DNA from 3 places in the Pelotomaculum sp. FP genome. Region 3 is predicted to be linked to each of the others. Evidence: a T-box and tRNA genes for the amino acid it is inferred to sense, from the RefSeq annotation. Region 3 holds a T-box; the other regions hold tRNA genes.

Region 1 (3,270 bases), on a different contig from region 3:
TGGTGGGAAGGCATGAGCGAAACTAAAGATGAAGCTCGTTCTGTTGAAACAGCCTATTGGACCATGCGAGGCATGTTGCGCAACTTCCAGGAGCGCGATCCGGAAACCGGCTATTGCTACCGTAATGGTGGACCTCCCGCCTACGGTTATAAAAACATTCGTGTAATCAGAGGTAAAGACGCTCGCGGTAAAGACATTATAAAATTATTATGGGACGTGGTGGAAGAACAGGCATTGATCGTACGGTATGTAGTTTTAACCTGTTGGCATAAGAGGAATATGACCCTTAAAACCATAATAAACCACCTTCAGTCAACAGAACCAAAGTGGGACGGTCGGCGCGATCTGATACTTAATGCAAGGGGGAAACCATGGAGTCTATCATCAATTAGGGAAATGTGCGTAAAAGCCTTGGAAGGTTATTATAATGGCATAGGGTATTTTAACCGTACCGGCAAGGACCTGGTAGGTACCGGACAGAAATGGAAGAACCAAGAGGAATGGCTTCGCATAGAAAATGCGCACCCGAAAATTATTTCAGATGAGGAGTTTGCAGAACTGGTAAAGGTGAAGGGGCCACTTATGGAAAAAAGAAAAAAGCCCGGTTTCAGAGCACCCCGGGCAGAAAATAGTCGTTATCTTTTTACAGGCAAAAATCTTATTGGAGAAAATATGTTTGTATGTCTCCGCTGTGGTGGACCTATGAAAGGATCGCCATCCGGAGGCTATCTATATTACATTTGCTCCAATAGGGACAACCAGGCTAGTTGTGACAACAATGCCCACCTGGCCCAGGATGAAATTGAAAAAGTTGTGATCGAATATATCAAAGGTTTTTTTACCCCGGCCATGCTTGAAAAAATAGTCGAGGAAGCAGAAAAAATATTAAAAGATGATAGCAGTGATCAACTGGAAGCTGAAAGACGTTTACAAAAACTAATTGATGAAAAACAAAATTCTATAAACAATATTCTAGAGGCAATTAAGCATGCACAGGACAGCAACGTTATGCCAACCCTTATAAAAGAGATGGATAAATTGCAACAAGAAAAATCTTCTTTACTCCGGGATCTAGAAGAAATTAAAGTAGATAAGCCAGAATCCATAATAATTGACAAGGCTATGGTATTGAAAAAAATTAATTCCCTGGATTCTGTTTTACGAAGCAAAAACATTGATAACTATGAAAAGAAAATGGCAGTTAAAGGCTTTGTGAAGCAATTGCAATACGATCCGGTTCAGAATATGCTACATATATACTTCTGGCCTTCACCCGTCGATCAATCAAGCCATCTTGTAATAGAAGCGTTAAAAAAGGCTGAAGCCGGGGAAAAATTATCCCCGGCTATACGTGGAGGCGACACCCGGATTTGAACCGGGGAATGGAGGATTTGCAGTCCTCTGCCTTACCACTTGGCTATGTCGCCGATCAAATGGAGCGGAAGACGAGATTCGAACTCGCGACCCTCGCCTTGGCAAGGCGATGCTCTACCACTGAGCTACTTCCGCATGGAGTATATTTTATCAAATTTTGCGATTACTGTCAAGTTGGTGCCACGGGCCGGAATCGAACCAGCGACACGCGGATTTTCAGTCCGCTGCTCTACCAACTGAGCTACCGTGGCTTGAAAAGTGGCGGAGCTGACGGGAGTCGAACCCGCGATCTCCTGCGTGACAGGCAGGCATGTTAGGCCACTACACCACAGCTCCGTGCTTGCCCCATTTCCGTTGGCCTAGGGGGTCATTACTGACATTGACTAGTATACCTAATCCGGCTTCCGAAGTCAAATGGTTTTTTATTAAAAACAGTATTTTTCTGCGCAACCACTGGACTTCCTCGGCCTGCTCCCTATTATCTGGGTCTTGATATAGTTTATTCAAGCTTCTACTCCAACATTCTAAAGCGAGAATCGACCACCACATATAACTTCCCTTAGGCCATGAAAAATCAGGCGCACCTGTCGAGACCTCTTTCCGGTACCTGGCCGGAAACGGTTGTTAAATCCACAGGTGCGCCTACTATGACTAATTTCTACTTCAGCAGCTCCTGCACAAAGGGCGGCAGCACAAAGCATGCCTGGTGGATGGCCGGACTGTAGTACCTGGTCTTCAACTCGGGTATCTTCTTCCGATCCACCCCCAGCGGGTCATACTTCTTGGAGCCCATAGTAAAACTCCACAGTCCGCCGGGATATGTAGGCACGTTCGCCAGGAAAAGACGCGTTATTGGAAATATCCCCGCTATGTCACGATACAGCCTTGGGATAAGGTCACGGTTTATGAAAGGTGATTCCGTCTGGGCGACAAAAATCCCGTCGTCTTTCAGCGCTGCCGCAAGATCTTCGTAAAATCCGGCGCTGAACAGCCCCTCGGCCGGGCCAATCGGGTCAGGCGAATCTACCACAATAACATCGTAGGTTTGTTTGTTTTCCCTGACGTGTTTAATACCATCGTCAATAATAATTTCGACCTTGGGGTTGTCCAAGGCGCAGCTGATTTCGGGCAAGTACTTTTTCGCAACCTCAATGACCGCTCCGTCAATCTCGCAGTGCACAACTTTTTCAATGGACGTGTGTTTAACAATTTCACGTACGGCTCCGCCGTCCCCGCCTCCTATAACCAGCACTCTTTTCGGTGAAGGGTGGGTATTGAGCGCAACGTGGGTAATCATTTCATGGTATACAAATTCATCACCCACCGTGGTCTGGATAATATTATCCAGCACCAGCATCCGTCCATACTGAAGCGTATCAACTACCGCCATATCCTGAAAAGGGGTCTTCTCGCGGTGCAGGACCTTAGAGACCCGGCACGACAGGGCCAAATTGTCCGTTTGCTGCTCCTTAACCCATAAAGCCAACTTTGATTCCATTATCTGCTCCTCCATCATTCATATTTATTAATACCAGAGGGGTACCGCAGCCAGGGCACAACCTATGGTTTCTACCTGGTGTTCCGTTGATGCCATCTTGATGCCTGCCAGTTCCATACCCCTTGTTGCAAAGGCTTCCTCAAGCATACTCTTAATGGCCTTTTCAGCCTGGTCTTTACCACATCTACCCGAGAACTCCATAATAACCCCGAAGGTATCCTTGGAAAAACCAACTCCTACAGCAGCGGAAATCATTTCTCCCGGAACATCGCTGATAATATAGCCGTAGGCAGTAGGCACGAGAGAACCAGGCGGTATTTCCATTTGTGGACAATACTCTACTCCCGGAGGTAAAATACTGGATACCCTCATCAGGTTCAGGTTGCCGATTTTTGCTT
Region 2 (3,270 bases), on a different contig from region 3:
GCAATTTCAATCATACAAGACCTCCTCATGAACTTATAAACTTATTGCTTCACTTGGACATTCTCCAACACATGCACCGCATTCAACACATTCGTCACTTATGACTGCTTTACCATCTTCAAGTTTGATTGCCCCTACAGGGCACACATCCTCGCATCGGCCGCAGCCAATGCATTTTTCCTTGTTTACCATAGCTGCCATAGAGCTCATCTCCTTTAATAATTTTGCTGTTACAAACCAACATAAGTCTTTTTTTAAATAATTATTGACATATGCTCATAACTACCATAACCCTATTATGGGCATATGTCAATAACTATATGAAAATTTAATTAAATGATTTCTGCAAAAAAAGAAAGAGAGCCGTAAAGCCCTCTTCCAAAAACCAAATCCCGTTAAAGAATTTATAGAAAATAAAATAAGTTCATTTCTTTTCTGAATGTCTTATTTTATACCAAGCCGTTTTTCTCCAGAGCAAGGCTTGCGACGGGGAAAGGCTTCAGCGCCCTTGGGAGGATTCCCATGACATAGGCGATGAGTATACCGTAATTCGTGATGTAGACGCCTTGCTCGCGCGCCTTTTCGACGCGATACTGCATTTCCCTCCGATTTAACATGCAGCCGCCGCAATGGACGATAACCGCGTATTCCGAAATATCTCTGGGATAACACGCGCCGCTTGCCCATTCAACTTGATATCTCCGCCCGCGATCTGGCGTATCCAACGGGGAATTTTTACTTTGCCGATGTCATCCGACTGCCTGTGATGGATGCAGCCCTCCACAATCAATACCTTGTCCCCCGGAGAGAGACGTTCAATGCGTTTGATGCCCCGCACCATTTCATCCAGATCAGCGTAGGGCCGTCGTCAATTGGCATCTCGCCGAGCATATCGTGTTCCGTTCTCATGTCGGCGCACCTCCTTTTTGTAAGTCCACATGATCTCCACGTGAAAAGTCGGCGTAAGACCCATGGATTCAATATGACGGGCAAGCCCCGGCAGATACTCGGCAGCTTCCCAGCCTTTACAAAGCTTGTTATCATATAGTGAATAATCTGATCGATGTTTTAAGGGTGACAAATTCGGCATTACGACATTTGCGCCCGCCATAAGCCCTTTTTCCCGGCCCATGTCGTCTACGGTGCCAAGCGCGGTGGTAGCCGGAAGCAGGGTTTTCGGCAGCATGATTCTGATAAGCGACAGCAAAATGAGTGTATGGCGGGAGGAGGGATGATAAAATCCGGTGAACCTTGTATCCTTATGCGGGATAAACGAACCGATCTCGATCATATGGGGGTCCAGTTCCCACAGGAAAAGGAAATCCTCCGCCAGCGTTTCATAGGTCTGATAAGGAGAATCCACCATAAAACCGGCTCCGACCTGGTATCCGATTTCCTTTAGGTTATATAAGCACCGCTTACGGTTGTTCAGACTCAGCTCCGGCGGATGAAGTTTCCCGTAATGGTCTTCATTCGCCGTTTCATGTCGGAGAAGGTAGCGATCGACATCTGCGTCAAACAGCTCTTTATAAAATGCCCCAGGACAGGGGGGAAATTATCTGGTAGGATTTGTATTTGTAACACTTTAAAGCCCCTTCTATGCCCGTTCTATGGTTTCAGAGATAAAACCAACTTTTTAATTTAATGGAACGTTGGCGAAAATGATTAAAAGCTCAGGTCAAAAACCTAAGCTTTTTTCATTCAAAACGTCTGGTTGTCGTCAATATTGTCGTCAAATTCATCCTGTCGTAAACCTATAAGCTTCGGAACCCTTGATTTTCTTGGAGCGGGTGACGAGGATCGAACTCGCAACCCTCAGCTTGGGAAGCTGATGCTCTACCGTTGAGCTACACCCGCTTAGTTCTATTATTATAGCCTGATCCAGATGAAAATGCAAGTTATTCAGACTTGTTGTTTGATGGTAAAAGCAGCCTGTCCAAGGCTGCTTCGTTATACGTCTTGGTGACCCCACCGGGATTCGAACCCGGGTTACCGCCGTGAAAGGGCGGTGTCTTAGGCCGCTTGACCATGGGGCCGTATATTCGCAAGGATTAAATTGGTGAGCCATCCGCGACTCGAACGCGGGACACCCTGATTAAAAGTCAGGTGCTCTACCGACTGAGCTAATGGCCCAACAAGCCTTACAGATAGATATATTACTATAACCCCGATGGGGTGTCAACCACTAAAAAATATAAAACTTAAAGGATTATCAGATAAAAAGCATTAACTAAATATTGAATAGGTTCCTTTTTTGGTTGGATCGTTCTTATACAGCGGAGGCGCCGGCAGAACAATAGTATATGCGCCCGTATTATAATTCGTTATGCTGGTTTAAATTGCAAAGGGGATCACTGGGCATAACCTCCTAGCGTTTCAGGAATTAATGCCAATCCTTTAATAACATGCATTTCTGTGGGGTCATTGTGCGAATGAATTCACACCCACATACTAAACCCCCGGCCGGGCCGGGGGTATTTAGATTATTTGTATAGTTCGGTTGTTAGAATGGTCTGGCTGCGCCTGCTGCCGACGCCAACCAGGGCTATGGGCACACCGGCGACTTCGCTGACCCGTTCCAGGTACTTTCTGGCGGAAGTTGGGAGATCCGACAGTGTTTTGGCTGAAGTAATATCATCCTGCCAGCCGTCAAACTCCTCGTAGACAGGCACGCACTCTTCTAAAACCCTGAGGCTGGCCGGAAATTCTTCAATAATTCTCCCGCGGTAGTTGTAACCGGTACAGATTTTAACCTTTTCCAGACCACTCAGGACATCCAGCTTGGTGATGGCAAGATAGTCCAGGCCGTTGATGCGCACGGCATAGCGGGCCACTACCCCGTCAAACCAACCGCAGCGGCGTGGCCGGCCGGTGGTGGTGCCGAACTCGCCCCCTTGGGTGCGGATGTACTCGCCGGTGTCGTCCTCAAGTTCCGTGGCAAAGGGACCTTCCCCGACCCTCGTGGTATAAGCTTTGGCAACGCCGATGACACGGTCAATCTTGGTCGGTCCAACCCCTGCGCCCAGGCAGGCGCCCCCGGCAGTCGGGTGCGAAGAGGTGACATAGGGATAGGTGCCATGGTCAATATCCAGCAGGGTGCCCTGAGCGCCCTCAAAGAGCACGTTCTGCCCCTTCTTGAAGGCCTCATTGATAAGCAAAGAGTCATCAGCCACGTACTTGGCCAGGTTCTCGGCGTAACCGCGGTATTCTGCCAGGATGCTGGGGTAATCCAGCGCATTCATCCCGTAGACCTTGGTAAGCAGGTGATTT
Region 3 (3,270 bases):
AGATGTTTCCTGCGCTCAGACGGGACCTTGGGAGCATCAGCCGGGCCAGCTACATGGCTGAACTGGTTGATGTCTTTACCGCCGAAGGAGAACCTAATGGGCCTCTTTTTTTGCTTCTTTTGGCCACTCTTCGCTTGCTGGCGGTGAAAGATCCGGAATTATTAATACGGGCCTTTGAAATCAAAGCCGCGGGACTTTTAGGTTACAGCCCGGTTTTAGATGCCTGCGCCAGTTGCGGCGCCGAGTTGTTGCAGGGTCCGCTTTCCTTCAGTCCGTCCATGGGAGGGGTACTGTGCGGCGACTGCAGTACGGCCGACCTGGATGCGGCGCCGTGCAACCGGGGGCAGGTGGAGGTATTGAAAATCTTGGCCGACTGGGATCCCGCCAGACTGCACCAGCTCAAAGTGGACGAGCCCACCAGGAAACAACTCCAGAACATGCTCCGGAAATACATCCGGTACCACCTGGAGGGGGAATTAAAATCAGCTGCTTTTTTATCCCGTTATGTATAAAAATCATCTTATGGGGAGTAAATAGAAAAAATGGAGAGAGGGGATAAAAATGAACAGTGATCTTGAAAAGATTGACATACTGAGGGCCCGGCTGGGAGTTGGGTACAAGGAGGCCAGGGAAGCGCTTGAGGAGGCGGGGGGCGATGTGGTCCAGGCGCTGGTTGATCTCGAGGAAAAGGGACGCAATATAGGTGAGCGCTTTCAGGCACGCGGGCAGGAAATGGTAGGGCAGTTTAAGAGCCTGCTCCACAAGGGGCAAAACTATAGGATAAAATTAAAAAAAGGTGACGAAACCGTATTTGAAGTCCCTGCTTCCGTGGGGGCGCTGGGGCTTATCGGGGCTCTGGCCAGCAGTGAGATAGCTATTCTGGGTGCGCTTGGCACGGTGACGGCGATGGCCCATAAGTACACCCTGGAGTTTGAGCGCCGGCACATTGAGCCTGTTGGTGAGCCCTGTACAGCAGAAAAGGAAGGATTATAACCGAAAAGTACCGTCTGGAAGCCTCTGATATGACAAGTAAATATTGACACAGGCATTGACTTTACTCACCGAATCTGTTAAATTGGTAAAAAAATATCAGGCAATGAGGAAAAATAGTAGCCGGATTATTGTTTTGTTAGAGAGCCCGTATTGGTGGAAACGGGTAAAACAGCTCCGGTGAAGGGGTTTCCAAGCCGCAAGAGGAAAGCTGCAACCGGTCTTTTGCAGGGTAGTTGCCCACGCCGCTATCGTGGCGCCATGTATTATGAAAATACCAGCCGATGTAGGTGCGATTTTAATCGCACAACGGCGCGTCAGCGCCGAACTTGTTGAGGTTAATGTTGCATTGTGCGAATGAATTCGCACCTACATTGGGCCAACACTGCAGAAGCCATATGTATTTTCAGGGTAGTACAATAGAACCGGTGAAAGTAAGTAAAGCTTGCTTCCAAAAGAGGGCTGTTTTTTTCAGACGTCTGACGTCCGACGTCTGACGACCGAAACACAGCCAAGCAGGGTGGAACCGCGGGAACGAACTCCCGTCCCTGGTAGTGATACCTGGGACCGGGAGTTTTTTATTTATTCCAAAATATACAATAATATCTTTTCATAGAGGGAGGTAATTATGAACTTTCAGGAACTTATTCTCAAGCTGGATGATTTCTGGTCACGGCAGAAATGCCTCATTCAGCAGCCCTACGATGTTGAAAAAGGAGCCGGTACGATGAATCCGGCAACGTTTTTGATGGCGCTCGGTCCCGAACCGTGGCGGGTGGCCTATGTTGAACCCTCGCGGCGGCCTACCGACGGCCGTTATGGGGAGAACCCCAACCGCTTGCAGCATTATTATCAATATCAGGTAATTTTAAAGCCGTCCCCCGATGATGTGCTGGAGGTTTACCTGGACAGCCTCAGGGCTATCGGGATCGATCCGGATCAACATGACATCCGTTTTGTTGAAGACAACTGGGAATCCCCCACCCTGGGCGCCTGGGGCCTGGGCTGGGAAGTCTGGCTGGATGGTATGGAAGTGACCCAGTTCACCTACTTCCAGCAGTGCGGCGGTATTGACTGCCGCCCTGTTTGCGCTGAAATCACCTATGGCCTGGAGCGTCTGGCCATGTTCATCCAGGGCGTGGACAGTGTCTACGACATTACCTGGGTTGATCATATAACTTATGGTGATGTGCATCACCAGGGAGAAGTTGAGCACTCTCACTATAACTTCGAATTGGCGGATACTGATATGCTGTTTAAGCTATTTGAAATGTATGAGCAGGAGGCCTTACGGGTGATTGAAAAAGGTTTTGTCCTGCCGGCTTACGATTACGTGCTCAAGTGCTCCCATACCTTCAACTTATTAGACGCCCGGGGGGCTATCAGCGTAACCGAGCGGACCGGCTTCATCGCCAGAGTTAGAAACATGGCGCGAGTATGTGCCCAGGCCTACGTTGAGCAGCGTGAGGCGATGGGTTACCCGCTCCTGAAGAGGAAGGAGGCGTAGGTGATGACAATTAACGCGCAGGATTACCTGCTTGAGATAGGTGTGGAAGAAATGCCGGCCAGGTTTCTGGAGTCGGCTTTGGCGGAGCTCAAGGACAATGCCGCCGCCCTTTTTCAGGAGCAGCGTCTCTCATATAAACGGCTGGCGGCTTACGGCACTCCCCGCCGCATCACGCTGTATGTGGAAGGCCTGGCTATCCACCAGCAGTCATTGGAGATGGAAGTAAAGGGACCTGCGGTAAAAGTGGCCTACAAATCTGACGGTTCGCCGACCAGAGCGGCCGAAGGTTTTGCCCGGAGCCAGGGAGTCGCGGTAGGTGACCTGCTCAAAAAACCGGTCGGCCATGTCGAATATGTCTTTGCTGTAAAACGGGAGCCGGGCCGTCCGGCCCTGGACGTTTTACCCCAGGCAGGGGTGAGTTTGATCAGCGGGCTTCACTTTCCCAAGCCGATGCGTTGGGGGGACCTGGACGTCCGCTTTGCCAGGCCGATCCGCTGGATTGTATCGCTTTTCGGCCCCGATATAGTGGAATTTGAATTTGCCGGGCTGAAAGCCGGGCGGACCACCCGCGGTCATCGCTTTTTAACCCGGGAAGCTGTAACACTAGTGTCGCCGCAGGAATATTTCGAGAAAATGAGGAGTAATTATGTTTTGGTTGACCCTGCTGAACGAAAACAGGCGATCTGGCAGCAGGTCCAGGAACAGGCTCGCGCCGCAGGTGGCAGGGTGGAAGAAGACGAGGAACTATTGAGCGAGGTCAACAACCTGGTGGA

What was found. The T-box of region 3 lies ahead of glyQ (glycine--tRNA ligase subunit alpha). A T-box ahead of a tRNA ligase gene usually reads a tRNA of that ligase, here a tRNA-Gly.
Region 1: it has a tRNA-Gly gene. The T-box ahead of glyQ (glycine--tRNA ligase subunit alpha) is inferred to sense a tRNA for this amino acid. The anticodon was not compared.
Region 2: it has a tRNA-Gly gene. The T-box ahead of glyQ (glycine--tRNA ligase subunit alpha) is inferred to sense a tRNA for this amino acid. The anticodon was not compared.

The regions. Positions count from the first base shown of each region.
Region 1 covers NZ_QFGB01000087.1:918-4,187, forward strand. Annotated here, with positions in the region: gene Psfp_RS19895 (recombinase zinc beta ribbon domain-containing protein) at 1-1,374, shown strand, start outside; tRNA gene Psfp_RS19900 (tRNA-Cys) at 1,353-1,427, opposite strand; tRNA gene Psfp_RS19905 (tRNA-Gly) at 1,435-1,509, opposite strand; tRNA gene Psfp_RS19910 (tRNA-Phe) at 1,550-1,625, opposite strand; tRNA gene Psfp_RS19915 (tRNA-Asp) at 1,634-1,710, opposite strand; gene speE (polyamine aminopropyltransferase) at 2,033-2,860, opposite strand; gene Psfp_RS19925 (arginine decarboxylase, pyruvoyl-dependent) at 2,900-3,270, opposite strand, start outside.
Region 2 covers NZ_QFGB01000002.1:141,564-144,833, forward strand. Annotated here, with positions in the region: gene Psfp_RS01495 (hypothetical protein) at 1-14, opposite strand, end outside; partial or broken gene Psfp_RS01500 (4Fe-4S binding protein) at 34-219, opposite strand; partial or broken gene Psfp_RS01505 ([FeFe] hydrogenase H-cluster maturation GTPase HydF) at 450-856, opposite strand; partial or broken gene hydE ([FeFe] hydrogenase H-cluster radical SAM maturase HydE) at 906-1,531, opposite strand; tRNA gene Psfp_RS01515 (tRNA-Gly) at 1,783-1,857, opposite strand; tRNA gene Psfp_RS01520 (tRNA-Glu) at 1,961-2,036, opposite strand; tRNA gene Psfp_RS01525 (tRNA-Lys) at 2,058-2,133, opposite strand; gene Psfp_RS01530 (adenylosuccinate synthase) at 2,484-3,270, opposite strand, start outside.
Region 3 covers NZ_QFGB01000023.1:14,800-18,069, forward strand. Annotated here, with positions in the region: gene recO (DNA repair protein RecO) at 1-512, shown strand, start outside; gene Psfp_RS10660 (DUF4342 domain-containing protein) at 562-993, shown strand; T-box leader at 1,088-1,543, shown strand; gene glyQ (glycine--tRNA ligase subunit alpha) at 1,619-2,497, shown strand; gene glyS (glycine--tRNA ligase subunit beta) at 2,501-3,270, shown strand, end outside.